4 regions of the Priestia sp. JSM ZJ58 genome follow, and region 1 is predicted to be linked to each of the others. Evidence: riboswitches for the same ligand, from Rfam matches in the RefSeq annotation. Region 1 holds a riboswitch; each other region holds the start of a gene.
What was found. Region 1 has a riboswitch for S-adenosylmethionine ahead of ACH6EI_RS18530 (hypothetical protein). Riboswitches for the same ligand answer to the same signal wherever they lie in the genome.
Positions count from the first base shown of each region.

Region 2: another riboswitch for S-adenosylmethionine. It lies ahead of ACH6EI_RS21735 (methionine ABC transporter ATP-binding protein); the one in region 1 lies ahead of ACH6EI_RS18530 (hypothetical protein).
Region 3: another riboswitch for S-adenosylmethionine. It lies ahead of ACH6EI_RS21390 (phosphoadenylyl-sulfate reductase); the one in region 1 lies ahead of ACH6EI_RS18530 (hypothetical protein).
Region 4: another riboswitch for S-adenosylmethionine. It lies ahead of metE (5-methyltetrahydropteroyltriglutamate--homocysteine S-methyltransferase); the one in region 1 lies ahead of ACH6EI_RS18530 (hypothetical protein).

Region 1 covers NZ_JBISEM010000001.1:3,552,071-3,556,247, reverse strand. The annotation lists gene ACH6EI_RS18540 (GNAT family N-acetyltransferase) at 1-280, shown strand, start outside; gene ACH6EI_RS18535 (amidohydrolase) at 328-1,482, shown strand; SAM riboswitch class I at 1,546-1,647, shown strand; gene ACH6EI_RS18530 (hypothetical protein) at 1,716-1,958, shown strand; gene ACH6EI_RS18525 (M20/M25/M40 family metallo-hydrolase) at 2,425-4,038, shown strand; gene ACH6EI_RS18520 (VOC family protein) at 4,057-4,177, opposite strand, start outside.
Region 2 covers NZ_JBISEM010000002.1:65,842-70,018, forward strand. The annotation lists gene ACH6EI_RS21730 (methionine ABC transporter permease) at 1-663, opposite strand, end outside; gene ACH6EI_RS21735 (methionine ABC transporter ATP-binding protein) at 656-1,681, opposite strand; SAM riboswitch class I at 1,813-1,920, opposite strand; gene ACH6EI_RS21740 (thioredoxin family protein) at 2,101-2,400, opposite strand; gene ACH6EI_RS21745 (toprim domain-containing protein) at 2,415-2,765, opposite strand; gene ACH6EI_RS21750 (YusG family protein) at 2,947-3,192, opposite strand; gene gcvH (glycine cleavage system protein GcvH) at 3,272-3,655, opposite strand; gene ACH6EI_RS21760 (arsenate reductase family protein) at 3,791-4,147, opposite strand.
Region 3 covers NZ_JBISEM010000002.1:6,716-10,892, forward strand. The annotation lists gene sat (sulfate adenylyltransferase) at 1-710, opposite strand, end outside; gene ACH6EI_RS21385 (sulfate permease) at 763-1,842, opposite strand; gene ACH6EI_RS21390 (phosphoadenylyl-sulfate reductase) at 1,862-2,575, opposite strand; SAM riboswitch class I at 2,830-2,932, opposite strand; gene cdaS (sporulation-specific diadenylate cyclase CdaS) at 3,246-3,872, shown strand; gene ACH6EI_RS21400 (VOC family protein) at 3,970-4,177, shown strand, end outside.
Region 4 covers NZ_JBISEM010000001.1:1,308,922-1,313,098, forward strand. The annotation lists gene ACH6EI_RS06755 (metallophosphoesterase family protein) at 1-15, shown strand, start outside; gene ACH6EI_RS06760 (hypothetical protein) at 173-343, shown strand; gene ACH6EI_RS06765 (hypothetical protein) at 602-853, shown strand; SAM riboswitch class I at 934-1,044, shown strand; cobalamin riboswitch at 1,124-1,312, shown strand; gene metE (5-methyltetrahydropteroyltriglutamate--homocysteine S-methyltransferase) at 1,463-3,757, shown strand; gene ACH6EI_RS06775 (acetate uptake transporter) at 3,900-4,177, shown strand, end outside.

The DNA of each region.
Region 1 (4,177 bases):
AGGTCCGTTTGCTGTTCCGCACTTTTGGTGGTTTGCAGTGGACCCGTCGTTTGCCAGGAAAGGCGTTGGATCTAAGCTGCTGCATCTAGTAGAGGAAGAGGTAATAAAGAATACGTTTAAATCGCCAGGTGTGTCTTTAGGAACAGCAAAAGAACATCCTTGGTTAGTTGAGATGTATGAACGAAAAGGATATGTTCAAGCTAAAGAAAAGCACCTTGCACAAGGCTATACGACCGTATTTCTTTATAAAAAATTCAATGAGGTACACTCTTTGTCGTAAAAGATAGAGAAGTGGTCTAAATTAAGAAATGTGAAAGAGTGATAAATATGACAGATCAATTACTACTAAATACGCTAATAGACATACGCCGTGAGCTGCACCGGTTTCCAGAGCTTTCAATGAAAGAATATGAAACAACTAAACGTATTAAAAAGTGGTTAAAGCACTACGATATTTCTATAGCGGATGCATTCCATTTAGACGTGGGAGCAGTAGCGGAAATTGTGGGAGGAAAGCCGGGACCTACTATCGCTATTCGAGCTGATATTGATGCGCTGCCAATTGAAGAAAAAACCAATCTGCCATTTGCTTCTGAAGTGAACGGTGTTATGCACGCATGCGGCCATGATTTTCATACGGCTTCTATAATCGGAGCAGCCATTCTTCTCAAAGAGCGTCAGCAGGAGCTTTGCGGTACGGTTCGATTTATCTTTCAACCGGCCGAAGAAACGGCTTCTGGGGCAAAAATGCTCGTTGAAAAAGGTGTGCTCGAAGGAGTAGAAGCGATATTTGGGATGCATAACAAACCGAATCTTCCTGTAGGAACCATTGGTGTCAAATCGGGACCTTTAATGGCAAGCGTTGATCGTTTTGAAATTGACGTCAAAGGAGTAGGCGGTCACGCAGGTATTCCAGAAAAAACAGTAGATCCGATTGCTGCTGCTGGTCAAATTGTTACTAGTTTACAAACCATTGTCAGCCGTAATCTCAGCCCATTTCAAAATGTTGTTGTCAGCATAACTCAAATCCACGGAGGGAGCTCGTGGAACGTCATTCCTGACAAAGTAACGCTTGAAGGAACGGTGCGTACCTTTCAAGAAGAAGCGAGAGAAAAAATACCGGCTCTTATGAAACGATCTGCTGAAGGGATTGGAGCAGCTTTCGGGGCTTCAGTAGACGTTAAATGGTATCCGTATCTTCCTGTAGTAAACAATGATGATACGCTGGAAAAATTGGTTATTAACGCTGCAGAGAATCTTAGTTATCAATTCGTAGAAGCTGAACAATCGCCTGGAGGAGAAGATTTTGCCGTATATCAGCAGCGTGTACCAGGATTTTTTGTATGGATGGGTACGGCTGGAGAATATGAATGGCACCATCCTTCTTTTTCATTAAATGAAGAGGCATTACTTGTAGCAGCTTCTTATTTTGCTAATCTAAGCTTTGACTTTTTGAATTCATTCCATTACCAAAAAAATTAAAATATTTTTATTTCTCTATTTACGCGGATGGAATTGTTTGATAGAATAAATTTTAAATTAAAAAAGTTATCACGAGTGGACGAGAGATCTGGCTCTTTGACTCCACAGCAACCTACGAATGTAAGGTGCTCCTACCAGCAAAGCATGTGCTTTGGGTGATAAAACGGGTGAAAAACTCATTTTGCATCAAAGCAAAATGAGTTTTTTTTATTTTTCTAAAAGGAGAGGGTTTTATGAGTCATACAGCAGTTGCAGCACATACAGGAGAGAAAGCATTAAAGGAAGCCGTAAAATTATTAGGAAAGCATTATCAAGTAGCTTATCGTGAATTAGAAACATTTTATGAAATTGTGGTCGAAAACCATGTTCGTACATATGCTGTAGGCATAGATATTAAAGATGTACAAAAAGCAAATGAACTAGAAATTTATTCATCATGCTGTTCCAAGCTTGAGCGAGTAGGCTGTCTTTTATAGAAGTCTGCTCGCGCCTCTATTTTTAAAGTGTTTTTAAATAGAAAGCATGTTTTTTGACAATTGAAGAATCTGGTGGGTATAATCATTACTCACTAGGTTTTAAAATTAATCATAAATTGTCGAAATTTTTACACAAATTAAAGGTTACATTCGAAATGAATTGTGGTATGTTATAAAACAAGAATATTTTATGAAAGGAGCATTGAAATGGAAATGTCTCTTGAACATGGAAACGATGCAGGAAGCGAACAGCTTATTGATCGTATCCTAGACTTTTTAGAAGATGACGAAAAGTAAAAAAAAGAGTGTGCGGTGCTAGCCCTAGCCGCGCACTCTTTTTTTATCATGTGCGTCAAGGAAGCGCATACTATGATACATAGGGATAGAATGAAAGGGTCTCTGTCAAAGGGATTGACGAATCGTTTTGTTTGATGGAAAATTTAGAAAAAGGAAAGAGATGAAGGGTATGTCGAACAAAACATCTTTGTATCAAACAAAAGAACAGTTAAAGAAGCTTGTAAGCGAATTGGTTTCTATACCTAGCGTGACAGGAACGATGGCAGAAGTGGAAATGGCTGAATCGATAGCGTCGTATTTATTGAAGCTGCCTTACTTTCAAAAAAACGAGCAAGTTGAGCTTCATTCAACAGGAGACGGGCGATCGATTGTCACAGCTTTTGTTGAAGGGAAAAATACGAATAAAACAGTTGTATTAATCAGTCATTACGACGTAGTGGATGTACAAGATTATGGACAGTGGAAAAAGGATGCTTTTCACGCTGATACGTTAACGAGTACTTTTTATAATGATATGGAACAAGTTCCGGCGCACGTACAAAAAGATATGATAAAAGGAGACTGGCTTTTTGGCCGAGGAACGATGGACATGAAAGCAGGTATTGCTCTGCATATCAGTATGATTGAACGAGCATGCAACGGAGAGTTTGACGGAAACATCCTGCTTCTGTCGGTACCGGATGAAGAAGTAAATTCGCTCGGAATGAGAAAAGCAGTGCCTGTTCTTTTAGAACTTGCGTGCAAACATCAGCTGGATTTTTCTCTCATGCTAAATGCAGAACCGGTATTCAGCCGCTATCCTGGTGATCAAACGAACTATGTGTACTCAGGATCGATTGGCAAGATCATGCCAAGCTTTTTGTGTTATGGAAAAGAAACTCATGTAGGGGAACCGCTAGCTGGTTTAAATGCTAATTTACTAGCTTCTTATTTAACAAAAGAAATAGAACTAAACGTTGATTTTTGCGAAAAAGTAAGAGATGAAACGAGTCCACCTCCTACGGTACTGATACAAAAAGATTTAAAAGAAGAGTATTCCGTTCAAGTTCCGCACTCTGCCGTTGTATTATTTAATTTATTTATGTTAAACCGCTCTCTTAAAGAAGTAACAGATCTGCTGTTGAAATCGGCTGACAAAGCGGCTTTGAATGTAAAAAAACATTATAATAAAGCTGCTAGGCAGTACGCTGCGGGAATGGAGGGTTCATCCCTTGACGTGAACGTATGGACGTATGAAGAACTTTATACTCATGCAGTCAAACAGCACGGTGAAAAATATGTGCAAGAAATGGAAGCAGCACTTTTGGCACAAGAAGATGATGACAGAAATAAAACCATTAAATTAGTAAACTCTTTAGCTGGTTTATGTAAAGAAGCAGCTCCGATGATAGTCTTATTTTTTACGCCGCCTTTTTATCCGGCCGTTTGTTCACATGATGATCTCTTTGTACAAAGGATTTTGTCAAACGTACAGGCAGCTGCCAAAGAGCAATTCCAAGTAGAGCTAGTTGAACAAAGTTATTTTGGCGGAATTTCGGATTTAAGCTATGCCAGCCTGCAGCACCCGCTTCATACATTTAACACGTTAGTAGCCAATATGCCTCTATGGAATAAAGGATATCATATCCCGCTAGAAGAGCTAGAGGAGCTGAAGATGCCGGTGCTGAACATTGGACCGCTGGGAAGAGATGCGCATCAATGGACCGAAAGATTAGACGTTCAGTATTCCTTTGAGATTTTGCCTCACTTCATTTATCAAGCTATAAAAGAAGCACAGAAATAAACATCCGCCCGCGGATGTTTATTTGTTGAATTTAAAAGAAGCTCCTTGTACGGTAATTTGTTGCGGTGTTAGAGCGTGATCCAATTCAACCAAAAATGGACGCTCTCCAACTTTTTTTAATGTATCGTGGACAACACCT
Region 2 (4,177 bases), on a different contig from region 1:
TTTATCAATTTTTGCAGTAATCGCATCTCCAATAAGTTGGATAATAAATACAATAATCAAAATTAAGATCGTAGCGGCTAGCGTTACGTCATTATGACTGCGCTGGAATCCTTCTAAATATGCAAGGTTTCCAAGACCTCCAGCTCCAATCACACCCGCCATTGCCGTATAGCCGACTAACGCAATGGTTGTTACTGTCAAACCGGAAATCAAAGCTGGCAGCGATTCAGGTAACAGCACTTTAAAGATAATAGTGCTTGTTGTGGCTCCCATTGATTTAGCAGCTTCAATAACACCTTTATCAATTTCACGCAGACCAATTTCTACAAGACGCGCATAAAATGGTGCTGCTCCAACAATTAAAGCCGGTAACGCTGCATTAGCGCCTAAAATACTTCCTACCAATGCTTTGGTAAATGGAATCAGTAAAACAATTAAAATAATGAATGGAATGGAACGAAAGATATTTACAACCGCCGACACAATGGCATATAAAGGTTTGTTTTGCCAAAGCTGTCCTTTGGACGTTAAAAATAAAAGCAAGCCCAATAAAATACCTAGAACAAATGTGGCTACAACTGAAATAGCCGTCATATATAGTGTTTCATTTGTCGCTTGAATAAAATCATCTAAAATAACGTTTGGAAATAGTTTCTCAAGCATTTGTCATTACCTCCACTTCTACCTGCTGCTCATGAATGTATGCAATGACTTTTTCAACTTCTGTTAATTCTCCGTCTAAATGAACGAACAACGTCCCGTATGAACCTGTTTGTGTATGAGAAATCTTTCCTTGCAAAATATTAATCGTTACATCAAACTGTTTTAAAATCGTTGTAATGAGCGGTTGCTCTGCTTTTCCGCCAACAAACGTCAGCTGAATAATTTGCCCGCTTGGATACAGCTCTTTTACTTGTTCAATCGTTTCAAACGTTTCCTCTGGTTCAGAAATCTGTTGAACGAATCGTTTTGTAATCGGCTGCTTAGGTTTTCTGAATACTTCTAGCACTTGTCCTTCTTCTACTACTGCCCCATTTTCCATAACGGCTACTCGATGACAAATTTTACGAATGACGTGCATTTCATGAGTAATCAATACAATGGTTAACCCTAGCTTCTCATTAATATCTACTAACAGATCTAAAATAGAATCTGTCGTTTGAGGATCAAGCGCTGATGTTGCTTCATCACAAAGCAATACTTTTGGATTGTTCGCTAGGGCTCGAGCAATCCCAACACGCTGCTTTTGTCCCCCGCTAAGCTGTGATGGATAAGCATCTTCACGCCCTTCAAGCCCGACTAGCTTAATAAGTTCGTCTACTCGTTTCATTCTTTTTTCTTTTGAAATCCCTGCTATTTCTAACGGAAAGGCAATATTTTCTCGTACCGTACGCGACCACAAGATATTAAAGTGCTGAAATACCATACTAATTTCTTGTCTAGCTTTTCTGAGTTTTCCGCCTTTAATTTTTCCAATATCATTACCTGCTACTTCGACCGTTCCTGTCGTTGGTGTTTCTAATCCGTTTAGCAAGCGAATCAAAGAACTTTTCCCCGCTCCGCTATAACCAATAATTCCGTAAATTTCACCTTGGTTAACGGTTAGATTCACATTATCAACAGCTGTTACTTGACCGCTTTTGGCCTGATAAATTTTTGTAACGTCTGTTAATGTAATCATATTTCTTCACCTTCTTTAATAAAAACTTAATTATGTTAGGTTGCCCTATAGGATGAAAAAGCCGTAAAACAATTTTCCCTATTAAAAAAGCCTCTCTGCGCATGACAGAAAGGCTCGATATTTAATCCTTTCTCTCATCTTTCAAAGCGCATAGCTTTGCAGGAATTGGCACCATTTCAGTTAGTCTGACGGTTGCCGGGTTTCACAGGGCTCAGTCCCTCCACCTCTCTTGATAAGAGTTCGCAACAATTATTTTGTTTTTGGGAAATATTCATTCATTTATGAACATTCATGAGTGTGATTTTAGCATGTGTCAGATAGGCTGTCAACAGATTTTGTTCTTGGGATAATATCCCAAGATTTCAACAGCCCCAACGGTTCGCTCTCTTTCCACTTCTTCATTTTAAACAAACGTTTGATTATCGAAGCTCCTCGAGTACGTGCTCGATGGAATGAAACGCGTAGAGTTTTTTTACCATTTCACCATTTTCCACTTCAATCAAACAAGGTACGCTTTCAATAGAAAATAATTCTGCTTTTGAAGGCATATAATTTAAATTGCTCATTCCGATGGTTACATCCGGCAGCATCGCTTCTGCCACGGTTAACATTTTTTTTGCCAGCTGACATGTCCCGCAAAAAGGCGTATGGAAAAAGATAAAGGCTCTTTCTCCTTCTTTTAACTGATCATCCAGCTGTTTTTCGCTCCATTCTTGCATGTTGCTCATTCCTTTTATGTTAAAAATTCTGCATTAACATCGATATTGGCACTCAGCAATACTGTTGCTATGTGATGTCTAGGGGCGGCAGCAACTTCTCGGTACATTTTATCAATATATAGATGCTCTGCTTCCGGAAGCTCTCGTTTAAATTGTTTTCTCAGCTTATTCCCTGAATCATCAGAGTCAACGAGTATGTATACCTCTTTGTTAAACGTACAGTCAATAATTTCATCCAGCTTTGATAAACTAATCGTACCGTTTGTACAAATAATTTCAATTGGTTCTCGAATGATATCTTGAATACGCTTTTTATCTGACTTTCCTTCGACAATAATTACTTTTTCAATTTCAATTAGCCCCATTTTCATCACCCATAATCGTCAGTTGTATAGTAACATCATTTCTTTATGCTATACAATATTCGTTAATGTATCACAGTTCACCTGTTTTTTAAAAGAAATTTGCAAGAAAGAACTCTTTTAAAAGGCAGTTTAGGCCATATTATTTCCATAAAACAAGAAAAACAGCGGCAGTTGCCACTGTTTAGCACCATCCTGCTTCTTCGTCGCAGTCTGTATATTTTTGCGTTTCACCTTGTTTTTGTACGTCCGCATATTGATAGAACTTATTATTTTCTTGCGAATATCCTTCTTCAAAGCGGTATTCATTGCCGCTTGTCCCATAACTAACTTCACCAATTGGCTGCTTATCAACATATAATTTCATACCGCCGTCATGAAATTTAGCTGTAACGCGATCTGTAACGTCCATTTTTTGTTTTTCAAACATAAAAAGACACTCCTTTAGCTTGTTTACTAATAGAGTGTCCAGTCAAAAACTTTTCATAAAGACAATTTATGGAGGAGTATTATCCTTCGTTTGTCATTTCTTCGTATTGCTCTGCTGTCATCAGCTTGTCTACTTGAGAAGCATCAGATGGTTTGATTGTAATCATCCATGCTTCTTCGTATGGAGATTCATTAACAAGTTCAGGACTATCGCCTAAGTTGTCGTTTACTGCTACAACTTCACCGCTAATTGGTGCGTAAAGCTCAGAAACTGTTTTTACTGATTCAACGCTACCAAACGGCTCGTCAGCTTCTACTGTTGCTCCTACTTCTGGCAATTCAACGAATACGATGTCTCCAAGCTCAGCTTGAGCGAAATGTGTAATACCTACGCGGACAACGTCTCCTTCTGTTTTTACCCATTCATGCTCTTCAGAATAACGCAAATCTTTTGGTGTACTCATCTTAATCCCTCCAAAATATGTATCGTAATTTGTTTATATAAAAAGCGCCTTCAACGTGGAGAACACTTTCTACAACCTAAAATAACTTCCTATTAACAGTGTAACGTAAAAGGTAAAAATTTTCTATTTGAAAACTTACTTCCACACGTCCTCAAACTGCTCTTCTTTGAAACCAAGCGTTACTTTTTGTCCATCTGCTAGCAGCGGACGCTTAATTAACATGCCATCTGAAGCAAGAATAGACAGAAGTTCGTCTTCACTCGCACTGCTTACTTTATCTTTAAGACCTAACTCGCGATATTTTTTACCGCTTGTATTAAAGAATTTTTTTAATTCTAGGCCGCTGTTCTGATAGTAAGCTTGCAGCTGCTCTTTTGTTGGCGGATTTTCTACAATATGAATTTCTTCATATGCTACTCCGTTATCATCGAGCCACTTCTTTGCTTTTCGGCACGTACCGCACTTTGGATATGAATAAAAAAATAATGACATTTCGTCAACCACCCTTTATTTTAAGCTTTT
Region 3 (4,177 bases), on a different contig from region 1:
AAAAGTACTTCATAACTTTCCATACGGATATCTGCTGGGATATCATCTGACTTTGTTTCTCCTACAAGTGGATTTAAAAACAGGCCGTCTACAATTTCTAATGCTGTTTTTTGAATATACTCATGCGCACGGTGAACAGGGTTACGAGTTTGGAATCCAACAACCGTTTTCCAACCGCGCTCTTCAAATGCTGCTCTTGTTTCAGTTGGATCTAGGTAATACTTTTCAAAACGCGTTTTAGGTGTACGTTCTACAAGTACGATTGGACCTGCTACATATACATTTGGGCGTTCCATCATTTTCTTCACACCAGGGTGGGCAAGTTCTGCTGTGCGGTACACATTTTCCGCTTCTTTTTCTTTATTTGGCGTATATACTTCAGAAACTTCTAAAACACCATATGTCACACCGCTTTGAACTAGTTTTACTTTGTCGCCAATGTTTAATTCTTTAGCCTGCTCTTCTGTTACGGGAAGAGTAATAGGAATACTCCATACAGTTCCATCTGCTAGACGCATATTTTCAACAACTGATTGATAATCTTTTTCTCCTAAAAACCCCGTAATTGGGCTGTAAGCACCAATCCCAATTAGTTCTAAATCACTTAGAGCCATGTTGTCTACTTCAATTTCTTTTGTTAGTGAAGTGTAGTCATATGTTGGTTGATATAAATTAATTAATTCTCCACCGTGTGCTTGAATTGTTGTCATTTTGTAAAATCCTCCTTAAGTAATTAACACAATATAATAAAAAGCAATTGAATCACGCAGTCATTTTTTCTTTTTCCGACTGCAAGCTTGCTCTTTTTCTTCTAGTCGTTCTAGCTAAGCTTAGAACACCTGCTGTGGCAATGCAGCCACTAGCTAGCACCACAAATGAATATAAGTCGCTTTCAAGTACTAATTTCACAAGAACATATGAGATTACGAGTGAAAATACAGGGGATACCACCCAAACCTTTAACATTTGAATGACCACTTCGCGCTGTTCTTTCGTAAATCCCGTTTTCGCTGCGCCTATCCCAATAATAGAAGACGTAGTGACCTGTGTAAGCGGTACTGGCAAACCAAACAGTGAAGCTGCTGTAACAAGAGAAGCACCAGTACCTGAAATAATGCAGCCTTCCCCTACAGAATAGCGAGTAATTTTTTTTCCGTTTGTTTCAATAACTCGGCCTCCTAGTAAAAGAGCTCCGAGTGCCACCGCCAATCCTCCTGCTATGACACCCGTTGTAGCATCCATTAACCCAGCTCCTACTAGAGGACCGACAGCATTTGCCACATTATTCATTCCAGCTGAGAAGGCTTCAAAGAATCCCGTCGCTATAACTAAAATCGTTAAAACTCTTTTCCACTTTCCCTCTGCTTCTTTTTTATGCGCTCTGCGTTTTATCACTTTCCCAATCAAAAAAGCAATGACAAATGAAACTAGCGGAACAATAATCCAAAAAGACATGACAATTAAAAGTTTTTCTACATACAGAGATTGATAAGCTACTCCTACTCCAACAACTGAGCCAACTGTTACTTCACTTGTTGATAGAGGGATACCAATCAAATTCGCGAAAAAGAGTGACAGCGTTGCAGCAGCCAGAATGATAATAACTAATTCTACTGACAGCAGTTTTTCAGGTATGATACCTGAACTGATGGTTTTTACCACCTCACCGCCTCCGGTAACAGCTCCGAGCACAATTCCTACAGCACAGATGAACAGGGCCACTCTTCGCTTTTTAATTGCACCGGAGCCGTATGAAACGCCCATAGCAGCTGCTGCACCGCTTGCCCCAATATTCATTGCAAAAAAAAGCGCAATGATAAAGGCAACATATAAAAGCATCATTTATTCAGCTCTTTCGTATTTAAGATTCGTGTAATCCGCACTCAACTTTTTGTGTACCTGCCCATCTTCCTGAACGTAAATCGTCTACATTATAGGCAGGTGCGGTACAGGGCTCACAGCCGATACTTGGGTAGCCTTGATCATGAAGTTTGTTGTACGGCAAATCATGCTTATACACATAGCGCCAAATTTCTTTCCATGACCAATGAATTAACGGACAAACTTTCACCTTCTTGAATTTCTCATCTTTATTAAAATAATTCGTGTTGGCACGAGACTCAGACTGCTCGCGTCTCAAACCAGAAATCCACGCATCATAAGGAGCAAGGGATTCTCTTAGCGGAATGATTTTTCGAATTTGACAGCATAAGTTAGGCTGACTCTTCCAAAGCTCATCTCCATGTTTTTCAGCTTGTTCTGCAAGAGTTAAATCCGGCTTTTTCATATGAATACGTAAATCAGGGAAGCGTTCTTTAATTGCATCAATCACTTCATATGTTTCTTTAAAATGAACGCCTGTATCTAAAAAGACAATTTCAGCGTCTTTTTTCACTTTTGAAATTAAATCAATTAACACGATTCCTTCGATCCCAAAGCTTGACGCATAAATAATTGAATCTCCGTAGGTATCATACGCCCACTGCAATGCTGAAAGGGCTCCTTTTGTTTCATCTTTACTGTCGAACTCTGGAAATGTATCGCTCCAGTTTTCGTACGTATATAAGTCTGCCATTTTCTCCACTCCAATTCTTAGTTATCCGCGTTATCCAATAAAAAAAGACGGTTTTACCCACTAGAATTGGATAAAACCGCCTCTAGTGTGTCTAGTCAGCGAAACTATTTAATTCTTACTTTACTTCGGCGTGTTCAAAAATTTGTTTTAAGTCGGGGTTTACAGTCATTGGTTTCCCTTCTCAAATTATCGCTTGCGCTATATCAAAATAAAAAGTCTTCCGTATTGAAAGACTGGGTAGGCAATAAATTTTCACCTTATCTTTCAAAATGATACACACTTTGCTGGAATTAGCACCTTGCTAAGCAGGTTGCCGGGGTTCAGCGGGCCAGATCCCTCCACCACTCTTGATAAGCATTTTTTAAAAATTTTAGCATATTTAGAATATTTGTCAACATTAAAAATCATATATCCGATAAGAAAACTATACTTTAAATTCACAGAAATATCTATACTTTTATTTAAAACAACATATGTAAATTTAACCCAAATGTGAACATATCAGTTTATAAAACGCTTTCTTTTTTCTCCAACTTTTGATGTTCTCTTGCTAAATAAAACGCAAAATCTCTCTATAAAATTAATAGCGGATTTATAAGCTTTACGGATAATTCACCCACATTAGCACACATTACAGATAACACTGACTGACAGATAGGAGCTATATAAGATGGAGAGACAACCCTTTCAATTAGACGATACAATTAAAAATAATGTACGAACATATTTACAGCAGATTTCAACTGAAGCCTCTAATTTAATTAAACATTTAGACACGAGTGATCATTGTATCCTATGTGATTTTGAGGAGATGAGAAGGTTATTTCAAGATGTTCAAGCTACGGCCGCCTCTTATTACTTGCGTCATTACTTATCGCCTTATACATTTGAATACGCTGCTCTGTCCCTAGCTATTCATAACCTCTCTGAGAAACGTCACGGCGCTTTAATTGTCATTGAACGGGAACAAAATGTTGATCCTCTTATTCAAAAAGGAATGCCTATTCAAGCTCCTGTCAGCGCTACGCTAGTTGAGACACTGTTCTATCCAGGGACACCCTTACATGACGGAGCTGTCCTAATTAGAAATAATCAGCTTATTTCGGCTGCTAATGTTTTACCTCTCTCGTCTATTATTTCAACGAACAAAAAATTGGGAACACGTCACCGTGCAGCCATTGGAATGTCAGAAAAATCGGATGCATTAATTTTAGTTGTATCTGAAGAAACAGGCAAAATTTCGTTTGCGCTTGATGGAAGCCTCTACCCTATTCACTCCAGCAAAAATATGATTTAAGAGCCCTTTCCTAATAAGCAGCCCTATCTTGACTTCTATATCCTTTCTCTTTAATATATTTCATAGTTTTTACATACTATAGATACGGGTGATGCATATGGCAATTTTAAAATTTGAACATGTAGGCGTTCAAGTAAAGGATATAGAAAAATCTATTGAGTTCTATACACAAAAGGTGGGATTAGAGCTCATCGAAACACTACCACATACCGATCCGTCTTTGAAGCTAGCTTTTCTAGGTTTAGAAGGCAATGTAATCGTAGAGTTAATTCAAGGGTATAACTCAAGCTTACCTAATGAAGGTA
Region 4 (4,177 bases), 2.2 Mb from region 1:
AGAAGTTGTTTGTAAAAACAAGAAAGTAGAAAGCTAGGTTCAAAAAAAAGAGGCTGGGACAAAAGGGTTTTAGGCGAAATGAAAAATGAACCACTAATCAAGCATCTTGATTAGTGGTTCATTTTTTTATTAGGGTAAACGTAGATTTCATGTGTATAGGTCTTTCTAGCAGGTGATTGGAGGACAAGACGAAGACTCCTGCGGGAAAAGCGGAACACGTGAGACCCCACAGGAGCGTATGCGACGAGGAGGCTCAGCGACCGCCCGCGGAAAGCGAAGTCTTGTACGGAAATCAACTGCGGTGTCACAAGCGATTCAGCTCATGTATCCCATTTGCCTTTAGATTGGATTCACTTGGTTATGTCTCAACCTCTTTTGGAAAACCGTACGAAACCTTGTAGCAGAAGGCTCAGTCAAACGTTATAATAGATAATGAATGATGATATATTCTCTATATTTGTCATATATTTGTATTACATATGTAATTGAAGAAAAACATTCACTTGATATACTGTTTAATGACTTAACTTTATCTTAACATTCACAGTGAAATGCGTGTTTATAGAGGCTTAAAACATACACAGCAAATGGAGGAGCTATCATGGCAAACGAAAAGATGCAAGAAGGACTCAATCGTTTTATTAAGGAAGATTTAAATGACCTTTTAGGTAGACTGTTCCCCCTAATGGACCGAGAATGTGCGGAAGAAAAGAGAATGCTTATCGAAACGGCGGTAGAGTACATCTATTCTTCAGGGTATCATCAAGGAGCAAAAGACTTGATCGAAACACATCGAAAAGATGATTACAAATTATTAAGGCAAAAATTAGCGTCAACGCCTCCTGAAAACTAATTTTTTTGAAATTTCTTTTGACAACATAAATGTAAGGTGTTAAGATGACTCTACATTCAAAATATTATAAACAATTAAAACTCTTATTGAGAGAGGCGGAGGGACTGGCCCTGTGAAGCCCGGCAACCATTTAACAATCTTGTTAAAAAGGTGCTACATCCTGCAAAGCGTACAGCTTTGAAAAATAAGAGAGGATTTCATAGATACTATGCCTCTCTATTCATGATAGAGAGGCTTTTTATTTTATGTGAATATGTTTTGAATGAACAATTTCATAGAAATGCATCAGGTGCTGTGTAACGAATGTACGCAGCTTAAAAGGGAAGACCGGTGAAAAGCCGGCGCGGTCCCGCCACTGTAATGGGGAGCAACTTATTAACCACTGTTTCATGTTGAAATGGGAAGGGATAGGAAGCGATGAACCTAAGTCAGGAGACCTGCCTGTTGTATGCACTTAAGCTCTACGGGATATAGAGAGGAGTGAGGAATACGTGTTGAGAAAAACAGGCTATCTCAACTTTAGTTAAGTATGCGTATCATCTCTCTTTTCATTTCGAAAAGGGAGATTTTTTAGTTTAGCGATAAAAAAATATATAGGGAGTGGAAAAAATGAGCAGTGTAAAAAGTTCAAATGTAGGTTATCCAAGAATTGGTGAAAAACGAGAATGGAAAAAAGCGCTTGAGCAGTTTTGGGCAGGAAAGATAGAGAAAGATATCTTTCTTCAGGAAATTGAAGCTCTTCGTCTTGGGCATCTGAAAAAACAGCGTGACGCAGGAATTGAATTAATTCCAGTCGGCGATTTTAGCTTATACGATCACGTGTTAGATACAGCCGCTATGTTTGGTTTGGTGCCAAAGCGCTTTGAATATAACGGAGGCCCGGTATCCCTTGAAACGTATTTTGACATCGCCCGAGGAACAAAAGGTGCGGTAGCCTCTACGATGACAAAATGGTTTAACACAAATTATCACTATATCGTACCAGAGCTTGACGAATGTACGCCTGCCCTTGTAGAAAATCGTCCGCTTCAATTTTACAAAGAAGCAAAACAAAAGCTGAATATCAAAGGCAAACCCGTTATTTTAGGTCCAGTAACATTTGTGAAGCTGTCAAAAGGATATAAAAAAAGTGAGTTTAAAAAAGTAGTTGAACAGTTTGTTCCTCTTTATGCAACAATCTTAGCGGAGCTGGAGGCAGAAGGGGTCGAGTGGGTACAAATAGATGAGCCGATTTTAGCTACAACGCTATCAAAAGAAGACCTGGCACTGTATAAAGAAGTCTATGAAGCTTTGAAAAAAGCGGCACCGAATGTAAAAGTCATTTTGCAGACGTACTTTGACAGCGTAGATTACTATAAAGAAGTAGTTGCTCTTCCTGTTCACGGAATTGGATTGGATTTTGTACATGACCGAGGCGAAAATCTCACGGCGCTTAATAAATATGGTTTTCCAACTGATAAAGTGCTGGCAGCAGGAGTGATTGACGGACGAAACATTTGGCGTGAAAACTTGGACGAACAGCTTTTAACAATCAGTGAAATTGAAGAAGCTGTATCAAAAGACCGTTTGATTCTGCAGCCTTCATCAAGTTTATTACATGTTCCTGTCACGGTGAAAAGCGAAAAAACCATTGAGCCAATTCTAAAAAACGCGCTGTCTTTTGCAGATGAAAAGCTGAAGGAAATCACGCTTTTAACAAAAGCGGTGCAGCAAGGAAAAGAAGCAATTGAAAAAGAAATAAGTGTAAGCAAACAAGCGATTCAAGCATTAAATGGATCATCTTTTCGAAACCATCAAGACGTTCAAAAAGAGCTGAAGCAGCTGCACAGCTATAAAGCGGAGCGCCAAGCGCCGTTTGACGTACGTCAACGCGTTCAGCAAGAAGCATTTCAACTGCCGCTTCTTCCAACGACAACAATTGGAAGCTTTCCGCAAACAAAAGAAGTGCGAAAAGAGCGTCTGAAGTGGCGTAAAGGAGAGTTAAGCGATGAAGCATATGAAGCGTACATTAACGCTGAAATCAAAAAATGGATTGAAATTCAAGAAAACATCGGCTTAGATGTCCTTGTGCACGGAGAGTTTGAGCGCACGGACATGGTTGAATACTTCGGTGAAAAATTAGGAGGTTTTCAGTTTACGAAGTTTGGCTGGGTGCAATCATACGGTTCTCGCTGCGTGAAGCCGCCGCTTATTTACGGAGATGTCTCGTACGAGCAGGCGATGACAATCAAAGAAACGGTCTACGCACAGTCTCTAACCAATAAGCCTGTTAAAGGAATGCTGACGGGGCCAATTACAATTTTAAACTGGTCGTTTGTACGTGATGATATCTCACGCTACGACGTGGCCAATCAAATTGCGCTTGCTCTTAGAAAAGAAGTGGAAGCACTTGAAAGTCAGGGCATCTCAATGATTCAAGTAGATGAACCGGCGCTGCGTGAAGGACTGCCGTTAAAACGAGAAAACTGGGAAAGCTACTTGAACGCGGCGGTGTATGCGTTCAAACTAGCCACGGTATCGGTGCAAAACGAGACGCAAATTCACACGCATATGTGCTATTCAGAGTTCGAAGAGATTATTGATGCGATCAAAGCGCTTGATGCCGACGTGATTTCCATTGAAACGTCCAAAAGCCACGGTGAATTAATTTATGCGTTTGAAAAACATACGTATAACCAGGGAATTGGACTTGGCGTATATGATATCCACAGTCCGCGCGTACCGAAGCTTGAAGAGCTGACACGAAACATTGACCGAGCTCTGAAGGTGCTTGACCCTGCACTGTTTTGGATTAATCCCGACTGCGGCCTTAAAACAAGAGGAATCAGCGAGACGGTTGAAGCTGTAAAAGTGATGGTTGAGTCTGCAAAACAAACAAGACAAAATTTATTACAAAACGTTTAATAACAAGAAAGTAAAGACCAAGCACTGTAAACGCTACACTGCTTGGTCTTATAGGTTTTTTAAAGGCCAAAAATATCCATTGACACTTCCCGTAGATTTTTGTATCTTTTTAAAGGTGTTTTTAAAATCAGGGAGGTACAACATGAGTAACAACAGCACGCAGCACGTTAAAATTGTAACAGCGGATCCATCAGCGCTAGGCCTATTCGGACTTGCCATGGTGACACTTGTTGCATCGTTTCAAAAGCTTGGGGTAACCGATGGTGTTTCATTGGTATTGCCATGGGCAATTTTTTTAGGCGGGATAGGACAGCTAATTGCGTCTATGCAAGATTTCAAACATAATAATACCTTCGGCGCAACTGCTTTTGGTGCCTTCGGTTTATTTTGGCTAGGTGTAGCTATGACATGGCTTATTCA